4 regions of the Gottfriedia acidiceleris genome follow, and region 4 is predicted to be linked to each of the others. Evidence: predicted binding sites of a transcription regulator. Region 4 holds the regulator's gene; each other region holds the start of a gene.
The links. Region 4 encodes Rex, which represses fermentation and respiration genes when NADH is low (regulators of the CRP and FNR family bind a similar motif). Its sites were predicted from a motif close to TTGTGAAATATTTCACAA; they were not measured.

Region 1 (5,073 bases), 830 kb from region 4:
CATATGAATAAATTCACGCAATTCACGAATACCTGCTGGGTCTAATCCATTAGTAGGTTCATCTAAAATTAGAAGTTTAGGGCCTCCAAGTAATGCTTGAGCAATCCCTAATCTTTGCTTCATTCCGAGTGAATACGTCTTTACTTTTTCATGAATTCGATCGGTTAATTTTACTAGATTTACTACTTCACTTATTTTTTTATCATCTTTCATTCCTAACATTCTCGCAAATTGATTTAGATTTTCCCATCCAGTTAAATAACCGTATAATTCTGGATTCTCTACAATACATCCAATTTGTCGCATCGCTTCTTTGAAATGAGTTTTAACCGGATAACCAGCGATTTCAATTGTTCCTTTTGTTGGTTTGATTAATCCAACTAACATTCGAATAGTTGTTGTTTTACCAGCTCCATTTGGACCTAGAAAGCCAAATACTTCACCTTCATAAACTTCAAATGAAACTTTATCGACTAGTACTTTTCCTTTAATACTCTTTGTAACACCTTCTAATTTAAGAACTTTATTCATTTGATTCACCTCGAAGCTGACTTCCTATTTTACTAGTTAAGCGATTGGCCATTTCAATATAACCGTCATTGTTCGGATGAAAATGGTCAGTGTATAAATATTTCTTTTCTTCGTTAAAAAATAAATCGAATGTTGGAATGACGTATGCATTATTTGTTTGAAGTACCGATAATTCAAGTAGATTGTTCCATCTAGAAACAAAGCTTGACGATGCATCCAAACCTTGAACATTATGAAATGGATTATAATAACCAAACGCATAAATAGATGCTCTAGTATTTTTTTGACGTATTAGTTTAAAAATTGATTGTAGATTATTTTTAAACGTTTTTTCATCTGGTCGATATGTCTTTAAAAATTGTTCGTTTAATTGATTAGCGCCAGGAAATAAATCATTACTTCCAATGGAAAGAACAATTATGTCCGCAGTGCCGATCGTTTCTTGTATATTTTTTTTCTTTAAATCGTTAAGTAAATTTGATGTTTTTGCGCCACTAACAGCTAAATTAGTGATCGTTGTTGGTTGTTTATACTCTTTTTGTAGAATGGTTTTTAATCTTCCTACATAACCTGTTCCCTCATCATCACCGACACCACGCGTAAGTGAGTCTCCTAATGCAACAATCTTCAGTTTATTGTTTTTGTGAACACTGTCATTTTGATTATTTTTCTGTGCATTATGATTCACGATTAGTTTGCTTTTTTGAGGATTTAAAACTGAATAAGCCCCTTTCACGAAGCCATATGATAATAAAAGAAAACAAAGTAATGAGATGAACATGATCAAACGAACAAAATGATTGTATTTCAAATTTTACACCACCAAATAAGGAAAAATTTTCATTATAAAATCATTATTACCATAATAAAATTAGATTTGCACGAAAAAACCTGTCCTCAAAAAAAAGAAGACAGGTAGATTCGTTTTATGAAGCACGTTTTAATTCTTTTACTTCTAATTTTTGTTCATTATTCAAGAAGTAATATGCCATTCCGACACCAACTGAACCACCAATAATATTTCCGAGTGTAACTGGAATTAAATTATGCAATACATCACTAAATGAAAAGGCTACTTCATGTGGCATAATATAAGATAATGTAAAGACAGCAATATTTGCGATACTGTGTTCATAACCAGAGAAGAAGAAAGCAAAGACTAATAAAAAGATCAGCAACATTTTTGCTAAATCATCTTTAAATCTAGTTGGTAAAAAACAAGCAAGACAGACAAGCCAATTACATAAAATACCTTTAAAAAACAAGTGAGAAAATGATGCGTGAATTTTATGGTCAACTACACCTGTTAAAAAATGATCGGCAGGAAAATCTTTTGCCAAACCTGTTAAAAAATAAATAAACGCAAAAATAAATGCGCCAATAATATTACCTGAGTAACATGCAATCCAGTTTTTTACTAAATCTAATTTTGTAGTTTTTTTAGCTAAAGTTGAAAACGTAAAATACATCGTATTACTAGTAAATAATTCTCCACCACCATAAATAATCATAATTAATGCTGTAGAGAAAACAAGTGGATAAGCTACAGATGAAAATGGTGAATTTTGCAATCTAAATAATTCAGCTAATTTTAAACAGACAATGAGAATAAAGCTTATATAAATAGAAGCCAAGGCAGCACGAGTTAAATATTTAATTAAGCTTTGGTCTAATATTTTCTTTTTTTTAAGAGCTAAATCAATACAATATTGGATACTATCTCGTTCCAAATGGTTTCACTCCTTATTCGGTATTAATCACATACATAGTATACAAATAAAAAATGACGATAAGTTTGTGAAATTGTGAACAAATTATGAAATTGAACAGGTTAGATACTATTTATTATTTTTACTTTACATTTTTAAATAATCACCTTAAAACTGGTTGAAGATATAATATAATTTCATAGTAAACAGGTTTAGATAAAAAAAGGAAAGATTCAAATTTGATTTTGAAAACTAATTAATAATATGGAGAGGTGATTTCGTTTGGAAAATGAATTTGAAGCAAAATTTGATGCGTTACTAAAAAAATATACGGAATTGTTATTAGGAGATTGGTCAGAGGAAAAACAAGCAAAAGTGGAAAAGTGGGTTATGTATACATACATATCAAAATCAATGCCCGCATTAGTAAAACATTGGAATGATACATATCCTCAAGCTAAAGATGAAGTTGTTAATTTAATTAAAGAGATTAAAACGTTAAATGACCAGCATAGAGAAGCTATGGCTAACAAAAATAAGCAATAATATTTATCCATAATTTTCAAAGATGACGATACATATAAATTATGATAATATAATATTAAGTAAGGGCATACATTTTTAAAAAAACAAAATTCGACAAATTATTAAATAATTGTTTTAACAAATTTCAATAGATGATACATTAGTAATATATATAGAGAAAAGTAAAGTTTAATTTTGGGGGTAGAGTAATGGAACAAGTTATGAAGAATGCTTTTTTATTTATGTCTAAAAATAAGTTTTTGACTAAAATGGCTAAAAAATATGGCCTAAGATTTGGTGCAGGACGTTTTGTTGCAGGCGAAACAATCGATTTAGCTACAAAAGTTATTAAGGACTTAAATAAAAAGAATTTAAAAGTAACAATTGATTATCTTGGAGAATTCGTTGACACCGTTGAAGAGGCAAATGAAATGGCTGATCACTGTATCGAAGCAATTGAAGCGATTGGCAAAGAAAAATTAAATTCACAATGTTCTCTAAAAATGACTTCGATGGGTCTTGATATTTCTGACGAGTTAGTTTTATCAAACATGCGTCGTATTTTAGAGGCAGCTAAAAAGAATGGTGTTTTCGTTACAATTGATATGGAAGATTTCACTCGTTGTGAAAAAACAATTCGTATCTTTAAGCAGTTAAAATCTGAGTACGATAATATCGGAACAGTTATCCAAGCTTATTTATACAGAACTGAAAACGATATTACAGATTTAAACAGCTTAAAACCAAATTTACGTTTAGTAAAAGGTGCTTATAAAGAGCCTGCTGAAGTAGCATTCCCAGAGAAAAAAGATGTGGATGAAAACTTCAAAAAAATCATTAAAATGCACTTATTAAACGGTAACTTTACAGCAATCGCTTCACATGATGAGGCAATGATTGAGTATACAAAACAATTAGTAAAAGAACATAATATTCCAAATGATCAATTTGAGTTCCAAATGTTATACGGAATTCGTACAGAGCGTCAATTAGAGCTTGTTAAAGAAGGCTATAATATGCGAGTTTATGTTCCTTATGGTACTGACTGGTACGGATACTTCATGCGTCGTCTTGCAGAACGTCCTGCAAACGTTGCTTTCGTATTAAAAGGTATGTTCAGTAAATAATTTTAAAATTAAAGGCTAACTAAAAAGGATTGAGTGAGGATCCTTTTTAGTCAGCCTTTTTCTCTTTATACAGGATTTTTTTTGTGATAAGTAGTTAGTAGTAAAACAACATTATTCATATCATTGCTATAGTCAGCAAGGTCCTAGTTTTGCTATCAAATACGAGTGAAAAAGGCTTACTGACCCATGTTTTTTTTGCCGTACTGCTGATTGTTACTTTGTCTACCTTTTTCTTCTCTTTGATCTCCATGACTTGCATTACCTTGAACACTTGCTGCACTAACTCCACCCTTTGATGGATTTCTTTCACGTTTCATATCTTATCACCTCCATTTCTTAGACTAACCTATTTAAATAAACTTATTAGTAAAAAATGGAGTGTAATAAAAAAAGCAGAGGAAGGAAATTAGATCATAAATAAAATTTTATTAATTTGAACTTTTTGTTTATTGCGAAAAATGAGAATTTATCATATAGTGGAAGAAGAGGGCTCATTGATAATGGATTGGTTTATCCAGAAAGTGAATGAGTATTCATTCAAGATATGAGGAGGAGAAATGCATATGATCCAAAAAATTAAAAAAGCCGCTGTACTCGGCTCTGGTGTGATGGGATCTGGAATCGCTGCACACTTGGCAAACATAGGTATTCCAACATTACTACTTGATATTGTCCCAAGAGAACTAACTGAGGAAGATGCTGCAAAAGGTCTTTCTACTGACTCCAAAGAATTTCGTAATCGATTCAGTCAAACGGCTATTCAGAAATTATTGAAACAAAAGCCAGCTCCTCTTGCATCTAAGAAAAACTTAACGTTAATTCAAGCAGGTAACTTTGAAGATGACATGAGTCGTTTAAACGAAGTTGACTGGATTATTGAAGTAGTTGTTGAAAATTTAGCAATTAAAAAACAAGTATTAGCTAGTGTTGATGCATACCGCAAACCAGGCTCAATCGTGAGCTCAAATACATCTGGTATTTCAATTGAAGCAATGTCTGAAGACTGTTCAGATGACTTCAAGAAACATTTCTTAGGCACTCACTTTTTTAACCCACCACGTTACTTAAAATTATTAGAAGTTATTCCTACTAAACATACATCTGAAGAAGTACTTACATTTATGAAAAGTTTTGGTGAAGACGTTTTAGGTAAAGGCGTTGTATTAGCAAAAGATACTCCA
Region 2 (5,073 bases), 1.5 Mb from region 4:
AATCGATTACATTTTTTCCTTTGGAACCTTGTTTTAATAGTGCGTAGGTTTTAGGAGCCTTTAGACTATAAAGTTTCGATTGAACTCCCTTTCCTGCAATACCATCCACCTTTAATTTGTATTTCTTTTGAAAAGCAATAACAGCATTTTTTGTTCCTGTATCATAGATACCATTTGCATTTCCTTTATAAAATTTATGCGTCTTTAGTGCAACTTGTAATTTTTTTACGTCACTTCCTTTGGTACCAGCCTTTAAATTCGGATAAGTAACTGTTGTTTTCTTAACTGGTGGTGGAATCGTTACTCTTTCGTCATGTGTTGTTAACCATCTATTGTAATTAGCCCATATCGATGTATTCTCATTTCCAAGTGACCAACTTCCAGTCCCTTTAATCTCATATTTATGAACTAAATCAACTTTAGCTTTAATTGAATTCAAGTTTTCATACCAAAATACATAGGTTCCTGGCTGTAATGTTATCCCATGTATAACGGGAAGAGTGTCACCTTCTTTGATTGTAATCGTCGCTTTTGGAGATTGGCTCTCTGCATCATATGTAACAATGCCCTTGTATTTAGCGATGAGTGATTCAACTTGATTAACCGGAACTCCCCCTCCACCAGTTGAACTGCCTTCCTTCCAATAGCGGCCAAAGAAAGGGATACCTAAAACGATCTCTTCTTTTGGGACACCTTGATTCAATGCATATTGGATTGATTTATCTACCCAATTTATACTCGCAACAGGACCAGCGGGACCACCTTGATAGTGTTCATCATAAGCCATGATAAAAATATAGTCAGCGTATTTTTCCAATTCTTTATAATCGTATGAGCCATGCCATCCTTCTGTCCAACCGTGTGGATTTGCAGCAACTGCAACGGAAACTTCTTTCTCTTTAGGTAGCTTATTTCGAAGTAAACGAACTAAATCAGTATAAGCGTCACGGTCATCGTCAGTTACATTTTCAATATCTATATTTACTCCATCAAGGTTATTCTGCATAATAAAATCGGCAATTTGAGTTGAAAGCAATTCCCGATTTGCTAAAGCTTTTCGACCCAGTTCTCGGTCCCAATGATTACTTAAAAAAGGAACGATCCGAATGTTCTTTTTATGTATTTCATTCACTAAGTTTACATTAAACTGACTTGTAATTTTAAGCGTTCCATCTGCGTTAAGGTCAAAAAAACTAGGTGCGACAAGATCTAGATTTCCTTGAGTTTTGTCAATTTGATTTAGATAAGTTTCTGTATTCCCGAAAAACAAATAACTCATATTGAAATTTGCTACATGAGCTGAAGATTTCAAAGGAAAAGTTGATAATATGACAGAACCAGCAACAATTGTAATTGACGCATTTTTTATTTGTGGAGCACTTTTTTGAATATAATCAATTGCGGCTTTCTTTAAACTTGTAAATCGCTTTTCTTGATTGTCCCCTAACTCACTTCCAAATTCTTCTAAAAATGGTGTAAGATAAAGGGTAATATTTATTTCATTGTTAATTTCATTTATTTCAAACCTTTTAAATAATTCCAAAAATAATTCACCTACTCTAAATATTTATGAGTGTAGTATTAGTAGGCTATAGAAAATCATACTTTAATGTAATAAATGAATACCCATACACATTATCATTTTGAGGTTTACAATGATCAATTCTGCGTGTAGTCTTTAACGAAATAAACCTTTTGAAATGCAAGGTTTAAATACGAATAAGACTGAATGTATTTATTTTTACTGATGCTTGGCTCAAATCGAAAAAACGATTCTCTATTAGAATCAATTCAACTTCTCTTAAAACTTCTTTAAGGAACTCATCTAAAGGGAACACTCATTTAAACTACGTCCCAATCTTCGTCATTCTCCATCCTATAGAATATGATCCATCTTTTTTCTAGTCCGTTCTCTAATTCTATTGGTTTTCTATGAACTTTATTTAATTTATCTTTTTAATTTGGAATAATTTATTTATGAATTTAGAGATATCATGTGATTTAAGTCACAAATAATGATTATATCCCCCCATATAATTAAGTTAGTAAAAATTGTTAGGGGGATGAATGATGTTTTGTAACCAATGTGAACAAACTCCGGTTGGTGGATGTAAAATTGTAGGTGTATGTGGAAAAGATGAAACAATTGCAAGTTTACAAGATACGATGATTTATGGGTTAAAGGGAATTGCAGCTTATCGAACGCATGCAGCTCAATTAGGTTATACTGATCCATTTGTTGACCAAGTAACTCATGAAGCTCTTTATATGACTTTAACAAATTCTAATTTTAACATACAAGAACACATAGATATGGCGATGAAAGTAGGTGAAGCCGCAATTCGAGTAATGGAGCTTTTAGATCATGCTCATATAAAACATTTTGGAATTCCTGAACCTGTACAAGTTTCTTCTAATAAAATCGAGGGAAAATGCATTGTTGTAACTGGTCACAATTTATTTGCATTAGAAGAATTGTTAAAACAAACAGAAGGTAAAGGTATACATATTTACACTCACTCTGAGATGCTACCGGCTCACGGTTATCCAGCATTGAAAAAATATTCACATTTAAAGGGTAACATTGGAAAAGCTTGGTTTGATCAACGGCGTTTGTTTGAAAAATTCCCTGGAGCGATTTTAGCAACTACAAACTGTGTGATGCCTATAAAAGGAAGTTATGCAGATCGCTTCTTCTCATATCAAGTTGCGGGATTAGAAGGAGTAACAAAGATTATAGAGGAAGATTTTTCACCATTAATTCAACGTGCATTAGAACTACCAGCAGCAAATATCGAATCAGAAGAAGTAATGACTACTGGTTATCATCACGAAACAGTTTTGTCTATTGCGCCTGAGATTGTAGAAGCTGTAAAAAATGGAAAGATTCAACGTTTCTTTGTTGTAGCAGGTTGTGACGCTCCAGGTAAAGGTGGAGAATATTATCGTGAGCTTGTAACTTCTTTACCAAATGATACAGTAGTTTTAACGACATCATGCGGTAAATTTCGCTTTAATGATGTAGAATACGGTACAGTAATTGGTACAAACATTCCTAGATTTATAGATTTAGGGCAGTGTAATAATTCAATTTCAACAATTAAAATTGCAACTGCATTAGCAAAAAGCTTTAATTGTAGTGTCAATGAATTGCCAGTGAGTATTATACTTTCTTGGTTTGAGCAAAAAGCTGTAGCTATTTTATTAGGATTATTTAGTCTAGGAATCCAAGATATTCGAATCGGACCAAAAGCACCTGACTTTATTAATGCAGGTGTCTTGAATGTATTAGTTGATACATTTGGCTTAAAATTAATTACAAATGCACATAGCGATTTAAAAGCTATATTACAAGGCTAATAGCCTAATTGAACAAGGAACTTCTCTTATATGAGAAGTTCAGAGTGTTGAAATATAAAGTCGTCAATAGGGAAAACGGACTTTAAATGCACATTTAATCATGATAAATTAGCATTTTTCGAATGATCTTTAATGGTTTTAAATATAAATATGTTTGAGCAATTTCATGATTCCAATAACACTAATAATGATTTTTTAGAAGTTAATAATATTATGGACTTTTTTTAGGAAAACAAATTCGATTGTTTAGTTTAATAATTGTACGATATTAATTGATCTACAAGCTGATTAATATACAACAGTTAGATTACTCTAAGTAAAGGCTATTTGACTAGTATTTATTGCAGACTTTTTTTGATTGAATAAGTTAATTGGAACGGAGGGGTGATCGACTCCTATGGGATTAGCGGGAAGGCTGAGACCCCGCAGGCTCGCCGAGGAGGCTAAAGAATCTCGCCCCATGGAAAGCGAGCACCCTGTAGTGGAAATCAACATCACTTTACTCCTTTTACGAAAATTTGATAATTAATTGACAAGGTAGTTTTTCAACAGCAAGAACTTCTCTTATATGAGAAGTTCTTTTATTATTTTAGTCCGAATATGCATTTATAAATTATTATTTCACTCGTTTTCTACTACTTACATCTATTTATTCTATTAAACGTAATTAAAATTTTTCTCCTAAATAACGAACCAAAAGTAGTATTTCAGCATCATAACCCTTTCTTAACTACTTAATTTACTTTGACTGCTCCTCTTACCTTTAAAAATTCTTAATTCTTTTAGAATCTAAACCCACATTAACTTATCAATTGGTCACATTAAAATCTAGCCCATTGCCACTTGTATTTTTACTATACTTTCAGTTCTATGCTATTCAATAGCATGGTAGTATAATAATAAATGTAATACATAAAATACTTGTTTTCTTGATAAATACATAAAAACATTGATGTTCAACTTATAACGGAGCGGAGATACTTTGATGGAACAAAACAATAATAGAAAAAGTGACCTTTCAATCGTTTCAAAAGATTTGGCTTCCTTATTACAGTCAATTGGATCAACTCGTTCAGTAAAAAAAGGCACCTTCATATTTCAAGAAGGAGAAGATGCTAAAGAATTGTATCTAATTAAATCAGGAATGATCCAAATAAGTAAACTGACTCTATACGGTGATGAATTAAATCTTCGCATTTGTCAAAAAGATGACTTAATTGGAGAATTGACTCTCTTTTCAGAGAATGCAAATTATATGCTTAGCGCTTACGCATTAGAAGCAGCAGAAGTGCAGGTTATTCCTAAAGATCTTTTGGAGAAAAAACTTATTAACCATGCTCCATTGACATTTGAATTTATGAAATGGATTTCTACTCACCTTAGAAAAAATCAATCTAAGATTCGAGACTTAGTATTAAATGGTAAAAAAGGCGCACTTTACTCTACACTCATCCGTATATCGAACTCTTACGGGGAATTAATAGAAAACGGAATTCTTCTTACTATTCATCTTACCAATCAAGAATTAGCTAAGTTTTGTGCTGCTACAAGAGAAAGTGTTAATCGGATGTTAAGTGATTTAAAGAAAAAAAACGTTATTAGTTATTCACCTGATGGAAAAATTATTCTAAAAGACATACAATTTCTTAAAAATGAAATTGGCTGTGATAACTGCCCAAAAGATATCTGTAACATAGATTAGTTCTCTATAAT
Region 3 (5,073 bases), 450 kb from region 4:
GACTTTTTGCTTTCTTTTGTGATACCAGGGTGTTGTAAAAACTTATTTAATTCTAAGTTTCCTACATACTCCTTTTTCACTACTTGTAAGTCATGTTCAACAGTTTCTACTAAATTTTGTTCAGTTGCTAATTCAAAAAGAGCGTTTGCGTAGCGTTTTGCAACTAATTCGTTACTCATTTAGCTTCGCCTACTTCTTTAAGATATTGATCAAAAATAGCAGATTGGTCTTCAGACTTCACTTCTTTTTCAAGTACTTTAGAAGCAATTAATACAGATAATGAAGCAACTTGTTGTTGAACTGATTGTACTGCAAGCTCTTTCTCACGAGTAATTTCACGTTTAGCGCTTTCTTTCAAGTTTTCAGCTTCTGCTTTTGCTGCGGCAACGATTTCTTCACGTTGTACATCAGCTTGCTTTCTAGCTTTCTCAAGAAGCTCACGAGCTTCAGTTCGAGCAGCAACTAACTCTTGCTTTTGCTCTTCAACTAGTTTCATTGCATCAGCGTTGTTTTTCTCAGCTGAATCTAATTGATTAGCGATGTGATCTTCACGTTGTTTCATAATTCCCATTACTGGTCCTAAAGCATACTTTTTCAGAAGAGCAAGTAAAATCAGGAATATTACTAATTGATACACGACATTGCCCCAAGGTACACCAGAAACATGCCCTGCTTCAGCTAATACGAATAGTGATCCGTTTAACACAAGCTTTCACTCCCTTCAAGGGTTTCATTTAATTATTTTTTTATAACATAGCCCTAATCTCTTACCGACCTGGACTTAACTTTCAAAAGGAATCCTTCAAACACTTAGTGTCATAAAGGAATGGCGAAGTAAATGTGAACACAAACCTCGCCATTTTTTAATAATTTGTATAATCTTAAGCTTTACCAAATGCCATGAATGCGATAACTACTGCGATGATTGGAAGTGCCTCAACTAATGCAACCCCGATGAACATTAAAGTTTGAAGAGTTGAACGTAATTCTGGTTGACGAGCAACACCTTCTACTGTACGTGATACAATTAAACCGTTACCAATACCTGCACCTAGTGCACCTAAACCTATTGCGATTGCCGCTGCGATTAAAGCCATTTTAAATTTCCTCCTTCTTATAAATAAGAAATATATTTTTTATAATAATTTTTAACTAACTACTTAATGAGCAGATTAATGCTCGTCCGCCACTTTATGTGACAAGTAAACCATTGTTAACATTACGAAGATAAACGCTTGGATTGAACCTACGAATACAGAGAAACCTTGCCATACTAGCATTGGTATTGCTGCTGCGATTGTCCAAAGGATACCTTCTCCTGCACTTGTTGCATAAGCATGTGTTCCCATAGTTGCAAGTAATCCTAGTAAGATCTCACCCGCAAAAATGTTTCCATAAAGACGAAGACCTAGCGTTAATGTGTTTGCTAATTCCTCAATAATCTTTAGTGGAAATAAGAATCCCATTGGCTGGAAAAATCCTTTTCCATAAGCCTTAAAGCCTCTCATTTTAATACCATAATAATGTGATAAACCAACAATAAAGATTGCTAATGATAACGTAATAACTGGGTCAGATGTAGGTGATTTCCAAACAGACTTTCCATCGACTGAAATATCGAAAGGAAGACCTAACATATTTGATACAAATATGTACATCAGCAATGTCACACCTAATGTAAGGAAGCGACCACCAGTTTCCCAATCCATTGTACTTCCAATAATGTTTTTAACGAAATCAACAACCCATTCTAAAAAGTTTTGCTTACCTGTTGGGCGTAATAGCAGACTTCTTGAACATGTAACTGCGATGATAAAAACGATTACTGCAGCAATGGTAGTCATCAGAACATTTGTTAACGTAAAACCTAAACCAAGAAAATGATAATTATAAGTGCCGTGTTCCAATTTATTCACCTCTCTTCCTTGCAAAAGACGTTTGTTGTAATGCAAAATGTATCATAATGACAAGATGTCCTGTCATTAGTCCCGCAGTTAGTGCCGGTATGCTCACAAAATTTTCATACCGAAGCGCGATGACCATAGCTAGAGCCACCGCTGAAAGACAAATTACAGTACCTAAAGATCGAACTTTTTGTTGCTTTAAAACTCGGTCAAAAAAGGTATTTATCTTTCTGTGTAGAATCCATATACAATAAAAGCTAGTTACTGTTCCGAGAATATAGCCTGTGAATATTGTTTTATAGTCGGTAAATGCCCAACCTAAAACAGCTAAAGCAATGATATACAACATATCTCGTGTGAATCGTCTAAAATTATCTTTTTGCATGTAACTAGTCCCCTGGTGTGAATTGCTTAACTAATTTAAGCGTGCCGTAGATTCCAGTAAATAATCCTAACAGTAAAAAGATGATCATAAATACTGGTACTGGCCAATTAAAAAATGAATCAATCCATCTTCCTAAAAAGATGCCTATGAGAATAGAACCGACAAGCTGAGCTAGAATGGAAGACATGAGTGCCATTGCTTTAAGAGGATGTTGATTGTTGTTTTTCATACAAAATCCCTCCATGTCAATTTTCATTCTCGAAAAAATTGCCAAAAGTCTTATCATGGTTAATTCTACAACAAATATTTGCTAAAATCTCTAAACATTGAAAACGTTCACAAATTGTTCACAAAACGTTCAAAAAATTTTAATAACATAGTATTTACATACAATGAAAACCCTTTTAAACATTCATGTTAAGCATACAATATGTTACAAAAATGTGTCAATTACCTAAATTAAAAAACTATTAAAAATTACTTACCAATTTTTAGTCTTCAACATAAATTTTAGCGACGTTGACGTAAGATTCCGTTGCACTTTCATATTGTTTACGTTTATAAAAGATCACAAACTTATAAATTCCACTTTTAGGAAAGTCTTTTAAAACTAATTCCTTTTTGATAATTCCCCTTTTACTATTCTCCTGTTCATCAATGACACCCAACAAACGGAATGTTTCTGATTCAAAAACAGCGATTTTGTATTCCTCAACCTTACTTGGTAAATAAAGTTCATATTTATAGCGATTTTTACCTTTTACTCTACCAAAGTGAAATCCCATTACTGACGGAAAGTTCGGTTCTCCTTGTAGTAATAAAAACGGCATTCTTAGATTTTCATCATCATTTGTACTAAACGTAATTGCTCCATCATAAAATCCATCTCTTAATACTTTCGTATCAACTGTTGCTGTAAGATTAATCTTTTTGCTAGTGTGCGCTGGAATTGTAAAAGGCTTAGGTAATACCCATTGTATTCCAGTCGCTGGCTGATTATTTATAGCTGTAACTTGTTTTGGCATATTTGATTTATTAGATATTTTTACGACAAAATCTTTCTTAACTTGTAAATCTGTTTTTCTCGTTACTCCTAAAGATAAAGACGTCGGGAATAATGTTGTCTCAGTCTCTAGTGCTTTTTCAATATCTAATCTTCCAGCACCTTGTTCGTACGCATGATACATCTTTTTATTATTCTTATATAATGGTATTGCTGTATTGACTAGCACACTTTTTAAATCTTCCATACTCCAATCTGGGTGCAATTGTTTTACTAGAGCAGCTGCTCCAGCAACGTGTGGACTTGCCATACTCGTTCCTTGAAGTGCTAAATATCCACCAGGAATTGTACTTTTTATTTGTACACCTGGAGCTAATAAATCCGGCTTCATTTGCCAAGTACCTGTTACTGGTCCTCTAGAACTGAAATCGGCTAGAATATCAACCTTCTTTTCATGTCCAGTTTTAGCTTCCACTTTATTTTTTTCAATGATTTTCTTGATCATTAAGCCTTCTTTTCTTGAAATAGTCGCAGCTGGAACAGTAAATTTACCTTTAATTTGTCCGATGAAATTTCCATCAATATTATTAAAGACAATAACAGCTTTAGCACCAGCATCTTGAGCATTTTTTACTTTATCAGTGAATGTGATTTTTCCCCTTTCAATCAAGACAATTTTGTTTTTTACTCTTTTTAAATCACGCTTTTCCCCATATTTCTTAAACACAAATCGCCCATTTAAACTTTTACTCCATTTAGCAGATCCGATCATTGGACTAATAATGGTCTCTTTATTTTTCACATGTATAGATGGGAAGAGGACAGGCGGATAGCTCGCACCAACTGTTAAAGCTTTTGATGCAGTTGCGGGAGAACCGACAGTCCAAAGACCTGGTCCAGAGTTTCCTGCAGCCGTAATTGCTAGTACACCCTTCTCTACTGCCTTATCTAACGCAATACTTGTCGGCCAGTCTGGTCCATTGACATCATTACCTAGTGATAAATTAATAATATCTACTTTATCCTTTACTGCTCGCTCAATTGCAGCCATAACAGTTTCAGATGTACCAACACCACCAGGTCCAAGAGCACGGTATGCATAGATTGTTGCCTTAGGCGCAACGCCTTTTCTTTTTCCATTAGCCGCTATTACACCAGCTACATGAGTACCATGAAACGTACTCTTTTCTTCAAGTTTAGTTTCCATAGGGTCTTTATCTAAATCAATCGTATCGTAACCGCCACCATAATTTGATTTCAAATCAGGATGTCTGTAATCTACACCAGTATCGATTACTCCTACCTTAACGCCTTCACCCGTAATCTTTCTTCCTCTTTGATCCTTATATAATTGAGCTTCATCTGCTCCAATAAAAGGGATGCTATCTTCTAAATGAGCTCTATAAGTTGTAACAAAATGCATATCCTTTACTAACGGCATTTTAGCTAACTGTGATAACTCTTCAAGAGAACCCGATACTGAAAAACCATAGTACGTCTCAGTGTATTGTTGCCTTACGGTTACATTTGGGAAACGTTCACCAATATATTTTATGGCCTGTGTAATCATTCCATCTTTAATCGAAATTAAAGCTACCTGTTTTTGTTGTACATGTGCATTTACATAAACATCTTTAAATGGAAATAGTAAAAAAACTAGACAAATAATTATTTTAAGAAAGTAATTTTTCATTCAATGCAGGTTCTCCTTTATATAAGATATTTTCTTTTTAGCTTTCTCACTAATCGTTCATTCATGTATAAAAAGGTAATTTTCTCTA
Region 4 (5,073 bases):
TGGCTTACATAATTCTAGTTCGATTGTCTCTATATCAAGCTCAAATTGCGATATATTACTTTCAATTTCTTCTATACGGCGCTGAGTTTGACGGAGTTTTTTCTTCAATTCTTTGTCTTGTTGATAATCAGAAATTGGTTGAGAGGATTGTTTAACTTGTGCTAATGTAGCCTCTTTTTCTGCTTGTTCTTTTTCAAATGCTTCGTTTTTCTTAAATTGGTAATAGTCATAATCACCCAAATAAATTGATAATCCTGCTTTTGCTAGTTCAAAAGTTTTTGTGGATAATCTGTTCATAAAGTATCGATCATGAGAAACAAATAAAATCGTTCCAGGGTAATCTAATAAAGCATTCTCTAACACTTCTTTACTATCTAAATCTAAATGGTTAGTAGGCTCATCAAGAATTAGGAAATTAGCTTTTTTCATCATAAGCTTAGCCAAAGCTAATCTTGCCTTTTCTCCACCACTTAAAGAGTTAACAATTTTTGTCACATCATCTCCAGAAAATAAAAAGTTCCCTAATATTGTTCGAATCTCTTGTTCGGCCTTTAATGGATAATCATCCCAAAGTTCGTCTAATACTCTTTTATTAGAAGTTAGTTTTGCTTGCTCTTGATCATAGTATCCAACTGAAACATTTGCACCAAAATCAATTGTTCCCTGTAATTTTTCTAAATCTCCAATAATCGTTTTAAGTAAAGTCGATTTACCAACACCATTTGGACCGACTAATGCGACACTATCGCCTCGATTCAGTACAAATCTCATCGGTTGATCAATTGTTGGAATACGATCATAGCCAATATATAAATCTTGTACAGACAACACATCATTACCGCTTTGTTTTTCAATTGTAAATGAAAAATTAGCCGAAGATTCGTCTCCAAGTGGCCTGTCTAATCGAACCATACGATCTAATTGTTTCCTACGACTTTGAGCTCTTTTTGTAGTTGAAGCACGCGCAATATTACGCTGTACAAAATCTTCAAGTTTAGAGATTTCCTCTTGTTGCTTTTCGAACTGTTTTAACTCTTGTTCATATTGAGCTGCCTTTAGTTCAAGGTACTTACTATAATTACCAACAAATCGTTGATGCTTATGATTAGATATTTCATAAACAATATTAACAACTTGATCAAGAAAGTATCGATCGTGAGAAACGATTAAAACTGCACCAGGATATGACTGTAAGTAGCGCTCTAACCAACTTAGAGTGTCAATATCTAAATGGTTTGTAGGCTCATCCAGGATTAACAAATCAGGTTTTGTCAATAATAGCTTACCTAATGCCAGTCTTGTCTTTTGTCCACCGCTTAACGAGGAAATTTTTGTTTCGTAATCTTCATTACTAAAACCTAAACCACTAATTATTGAACGAATATCTGCTTCAAACTGGTAACCACCGTTTTCTTTGAATGTATATTGAAGATGATCATATTCATTCATAACCTTGTCATAAACGGCTTGATTAGAGTAGACATCCTCTCTAGTCATTTTAACTTCTAATTTTCGCATATTGTCCTGCATCTCTACTAAATGATTAAATACAGAATAATATTCTTCCCAAATCGTTTTATCGCTTTGTAAACCAGAGTTTTGGGCTAGATAGCCAACAGTAACGTCTTTGGGTTTATTTATTTCGCCGCCATCATAGGATATTTCACCTGCTATTATTTTCAATAATGTAGATTTTCCCGCTCCATTACGTCCGACAATGGCAACTCGATCACTCATTTGAACTTCTAATTTTATATTTGAAAGTATAATGTCACTACCAAAATACTTTGAGACATTATTTACTTGTAAAAGAATCATGGATAACACCTCATTGCAAAATTTTTTATGTATATAACTGTAGACTGTCAAAATTCTTAAATATAGTGTATATTTTACATTAGAACAAATACTTTATTACTAAAATAAAGTCAAATTACACACCATAGTAAAAAGAATTACAGTAAGTGGGGGATTAAAAAATGGATTCGGAACAAATTAAAATTCCACAAGCTACTGCTAAACGTCTACCTTTATATTACCGTTTTATAAAGAATTTGTCTTTATCAGGTAAACAAAGAGTTTCTTCAGCAGAGTTAAGTGAAGCAGTAAAGGTAGATTCCGCTACAATCAGAAGAGATTTTTCATATTTTGGAGCACTTGGTAAAAAAGGTTATGGCTATAACGTAAATTATTTATTAACTTTTTTCTCGAAAGCGCTTAACCAACATGAAGTTATGAAAGTTGCATTAATTGGTGTTGGTAATTTAGGAACTGCATTCTTACACTATAATTTTATAAAAAATAATAATACAAAAATTGAGATGGCATTTGATATTGATCCAAATAAAATTGGCACTGAAATAGGTGGAGTACCCGTTTATAATCTAGATAATCTAGAGGAAGTTATGAATGAAGATATTCAAATCGTTATTTTAACTGTACCTGCACCTGTAGCACAATCAATAGCTGATCGATTAAATGGAAAAAATATTAGAGGAATCTTAAATTTCACACCTGCACGAATTAGTGTACCAGAACATATTCGCATTCATCATATAGACTTAGCCGTTGAACTGCAAACATTGGCATATTTTTTACAACAATAAATTCATATTAGAATAAAAACCCCCAAAAAATTTGGGGGTTTTTGGTTTTTAATGTAAATTGATTTGCTGAAAAACGACAAAAGAGTTCATTAACATATGTGTTAAGATTGGAACCATAATTGAGTTTGTTCGTTTATACAGATAACAAAATACAAAACCGATTAGAAAGTAAGATAAAAAGAAGGGCAAGTCTCCGTGCATAAGCGAAAAGACCGCTGAACTAATTCCAGCAGAAATAATAAATGGTAAACGATTATAAAGCCTTTTAAAAATAATTCGACGAAAAATAATCTCCTCTAAAATTGGTGCAACTAAACTTGGTATGATAATAAAGGCCGGGTTAAGCTTAGCGATGTTTATGATATTTTGAGTATTTTCTGAGCCCTTATGTAGTTCAAATACATAAATTAAAATTAAATTACAAACAATTTGAGTTAGCATTGTTATGAAATAACCTAAAACAACCCAATTTATTATTGTACGATAATTAGCTTTTAGATTCTTTATTCCTTCATAAATGGGTTTATGTAATAAGATAAGTATAATAATTAATCCACTTACGAAACTAATACAACCCCATAATGCCACTGCTTCAAGAGAAGCTGTTTTCTGATCCACTCCAACGTATAAGTTACTATTTAATAAATAGGGCACCCCAAATACCGCTGAATATTGAAGAACGACATACGTTAATAAAATCCATAAATCTCTAGTTTTCAATACGTTAGCTCCTTTGTGTTGATATTTTTCATAACCCAAAGGTTTATAACAACACGTACATTATTTTACTCGTTTCTTTTGTTTCTTAAAAGAAATTTTCACTTTTTATTTTACTTTTGATCGTTAAGAAAAAAACTTATTAAATTTCGACAAGAAAAGTGCCTGCTTCGGGCTTGCAAAATTTTTTGATATTATTTAAACTAATAATTGTGTTAGCACTCAATATACATGAGTGCTAAAAAATAATGATTTGATTATTGAGGAGGTATTACACATGTTAAAGCCATTAGGTGATCGTGTTGTAATTGAGCTTGTTGAGTCTGAAGAAAAAACTGCTAGTGGTATCGTTTTACCAGGTAGTGCACAAGAAAAGCCACAAGAAGGCAAAGTTGTTGCAGTAGGTACTGGTCGAGTACTTGAAAATGGTGAGCGCGTTACTTTAGAAGTATCTGTAGGTGACCGCATTATCTTCTCTAAATATTCAGGAACAGAAGTTAAGTACGGTGGTACTGAATATCTAGTTCTTCGCGAAAACGATATACTTGCAATCATAGGTTAATAAAATAAAAATACTTAAATTAAAAAATATACTTTTTATATTATAAGGAGGTCATTTTCATGGCAAAGGACATTAGATTTGGTGAAGAAGCACGTCGCGCAATGTTACGTGGAGTAGACGCTTTAGCTGATGCTGTAAAAGTAACTTTAGGACCAAAAGGACGTAACGTAGTTCTTGAGAAAAAATTTGGTTCTCCATTAATTACAAATGATGGTGTTACAATCGCAAAAGAAATAGAATTAGAAGATGCATTTGAAAATATGGGTGCAAAATTAGTTGCAGAAGTTGCTAGCAAAACGAATGATGTTGCTGGGGACGGTACAACAACTGCGACAGTTTTAGCGCAAGCTATGATTCGTGAGGGTCTTAAAAACGTAACTGCTGGAGCAAACCCAATGGGTATCCGTAAAGGTATCGAAAAAGCAGTTGCTGTAGCAATTGAAGAATTAAAAACAATCTCAAAACCAATTGAAGGTAAAGAGTCAATCGCACAAGTTGCTGCAATTTCTTCAGCGGATCCAGAAGTTGGACAATTAATTGCTGAAGCAATGGAGCGCGTTGGTAACGATGGAGTTATCACTCTTGAAGAATCAAAAGGTTTCACAACTGAGTTAGAAGTAGTAGAAGGTATGCAATTTGACCGTGGATACTCTTCTCCTTACATGGTTACAAATTCAGAGAAAATGGTTGCTGAATTAGAAAACCCATATATTTTAATCACAGATAAAAAAGTAACAAACATTCAAGAAATCTTACCAGTACTTGAGCAAGTTGTTCAACAAGGTAAGCCACTATTAATCATTGCTGAGGATGTTGAAGGTGAAGCACAAGCAACGATCATCGTAAATAAATTACGTGGTACGTTCAATGCAGTTACTGTTAAAGCTCCTGGCTTCGGTGACCGTCGTAAAGCAATGTTAGAAGATATCGCGATCTTAACTGGCGGTGAAGTGATTACAGAAGAATTAGGATTAGATCTTAAAACAACTAACATCACTCAATTAGGTCGTGCTTCAAAAGTTGTAGTAACAAAAGAAAACACTACAATCGTTGAAGGTGCTGGTGAAACTGAAGCAATCCAAAGACGTATCGGCGTAATCCGTGCTCAATTAGAAGAAACTACTTCTGAATTTGATCGCGAAAAATTACAAGAGCGTTTAGCTAAATTAGCTGGTGGTGTAGCAGTAA

Region 1: MY490_RS19620 (formate/nitrite transporter family protein) is a predicted target of Rex. The motif match lies at 2,327-2,344, and genes of this name have one in related genera.
Region 2: hcp (hydroxylamine reductase) is a predicted target of Rex. The motif match lies at 1,995-2,012, and genes of this name have one in related genera.
Region 3: MY490_RS21220 (AtpZ/AtpI family protein) is a predicted target of Rex. The motif match lies at 2,625-2,642, and genes of this name have one in related genera.

The regions. Positions count from the first base shown of each region.
Region 1 covers NZ_CP096034.1:4,128,206-4,133,278, reverse strand. Annotated here, with positions in the region: gene MY490_RS19630 (ABC transporter ATP-binding protein) at 1-531, opposite strand, end outside; gene MY490_RS19625 (GDSL-type esterase/lipase family protein) at 524-1,342, opposite strand; gene MY490_RS19620 (formate/nitrite transporter family protein) at 1,458-2,261, opposite strand; gene MY490_RS19615 (DUF2573 family protein) at 2,523-2,786, shown strand; gene MY490_RS19610 (proline dehydrogenase family protein) at 2,975-3,892, shown strand; gene MY490_RS19605 (YuzL family protein) at 4,069-4,209, opposite strand; gene MY490_RS19600 (3-hydroxyacyl-CoA dehydrogenase/enoyl-CoA hydratase family protein) at 4,459-5,073, shown strand, end outside.
Region 2 covers NZ_CP096034.1:1,781,211-1,786,283, reverse strand. Annotated here, with positions in the region: gene MY490_RS08595 (glycosyl hydrolase family 18 protein) at 1-1,543, opposite strand, end outside; gene hcp (hydroxylamine reductase) at 2,071-3,360, shown strand; gene MY490_RS08585 (Crp/Fnr family transcriptional regulator) at 4,346-5,062, shown strand.
Region 3 covers NZ_CP096034.1:4,501,512-4,506,584, forward strand. Annotated here, with positions in the region: gene MY490_RS21195 (F0F1 ATP synthase subunit delta) at 1-179, opposite strand, end outside; gene atpF (F0F1 ATP synthase subunit B) at 176-706, opposite strand; gene atpE (F0F1 ATP synthase subunit C) at 882-1,097, opposite strand; gene atpB (F0F1 ATP synthase subunit A) at 1,173-1,907, opposite strand; gene MY490_RS21215 (ATP synthase subunit I) at 1,909-2,289, opposite strand; gene MY490_RS21220 (AtpZ/AtpI family protein) at 2,294-2,518, opposite strand; gene MY490_RS21225 (S8 family serine peptidase) at 2,781-4,985, opposite strand.
Region 4 covers NZ_CP096034.1:263,077-268,149, forward strand. Annotated here, with positions in the region: gene MY490_RS01435 (ABC-F family ATP-binding cassette domain-containing protein) at 1-1,818, opposite strand, end outside; gene MY490_RS01440 (redox-sensing transcriptional repressor Rex) at 1,980-2,606, shown strand; gene MY490_RS01445 (CPBP family intramembrane glutamic endopeptidase) at 2,655-3,326, opposite strand; gene groES (co-chaperone GroES) at 3,601-3,885, shown strand; gene groL (chaperonin GroEL) at 3,945-5,073, shown strand, end outside.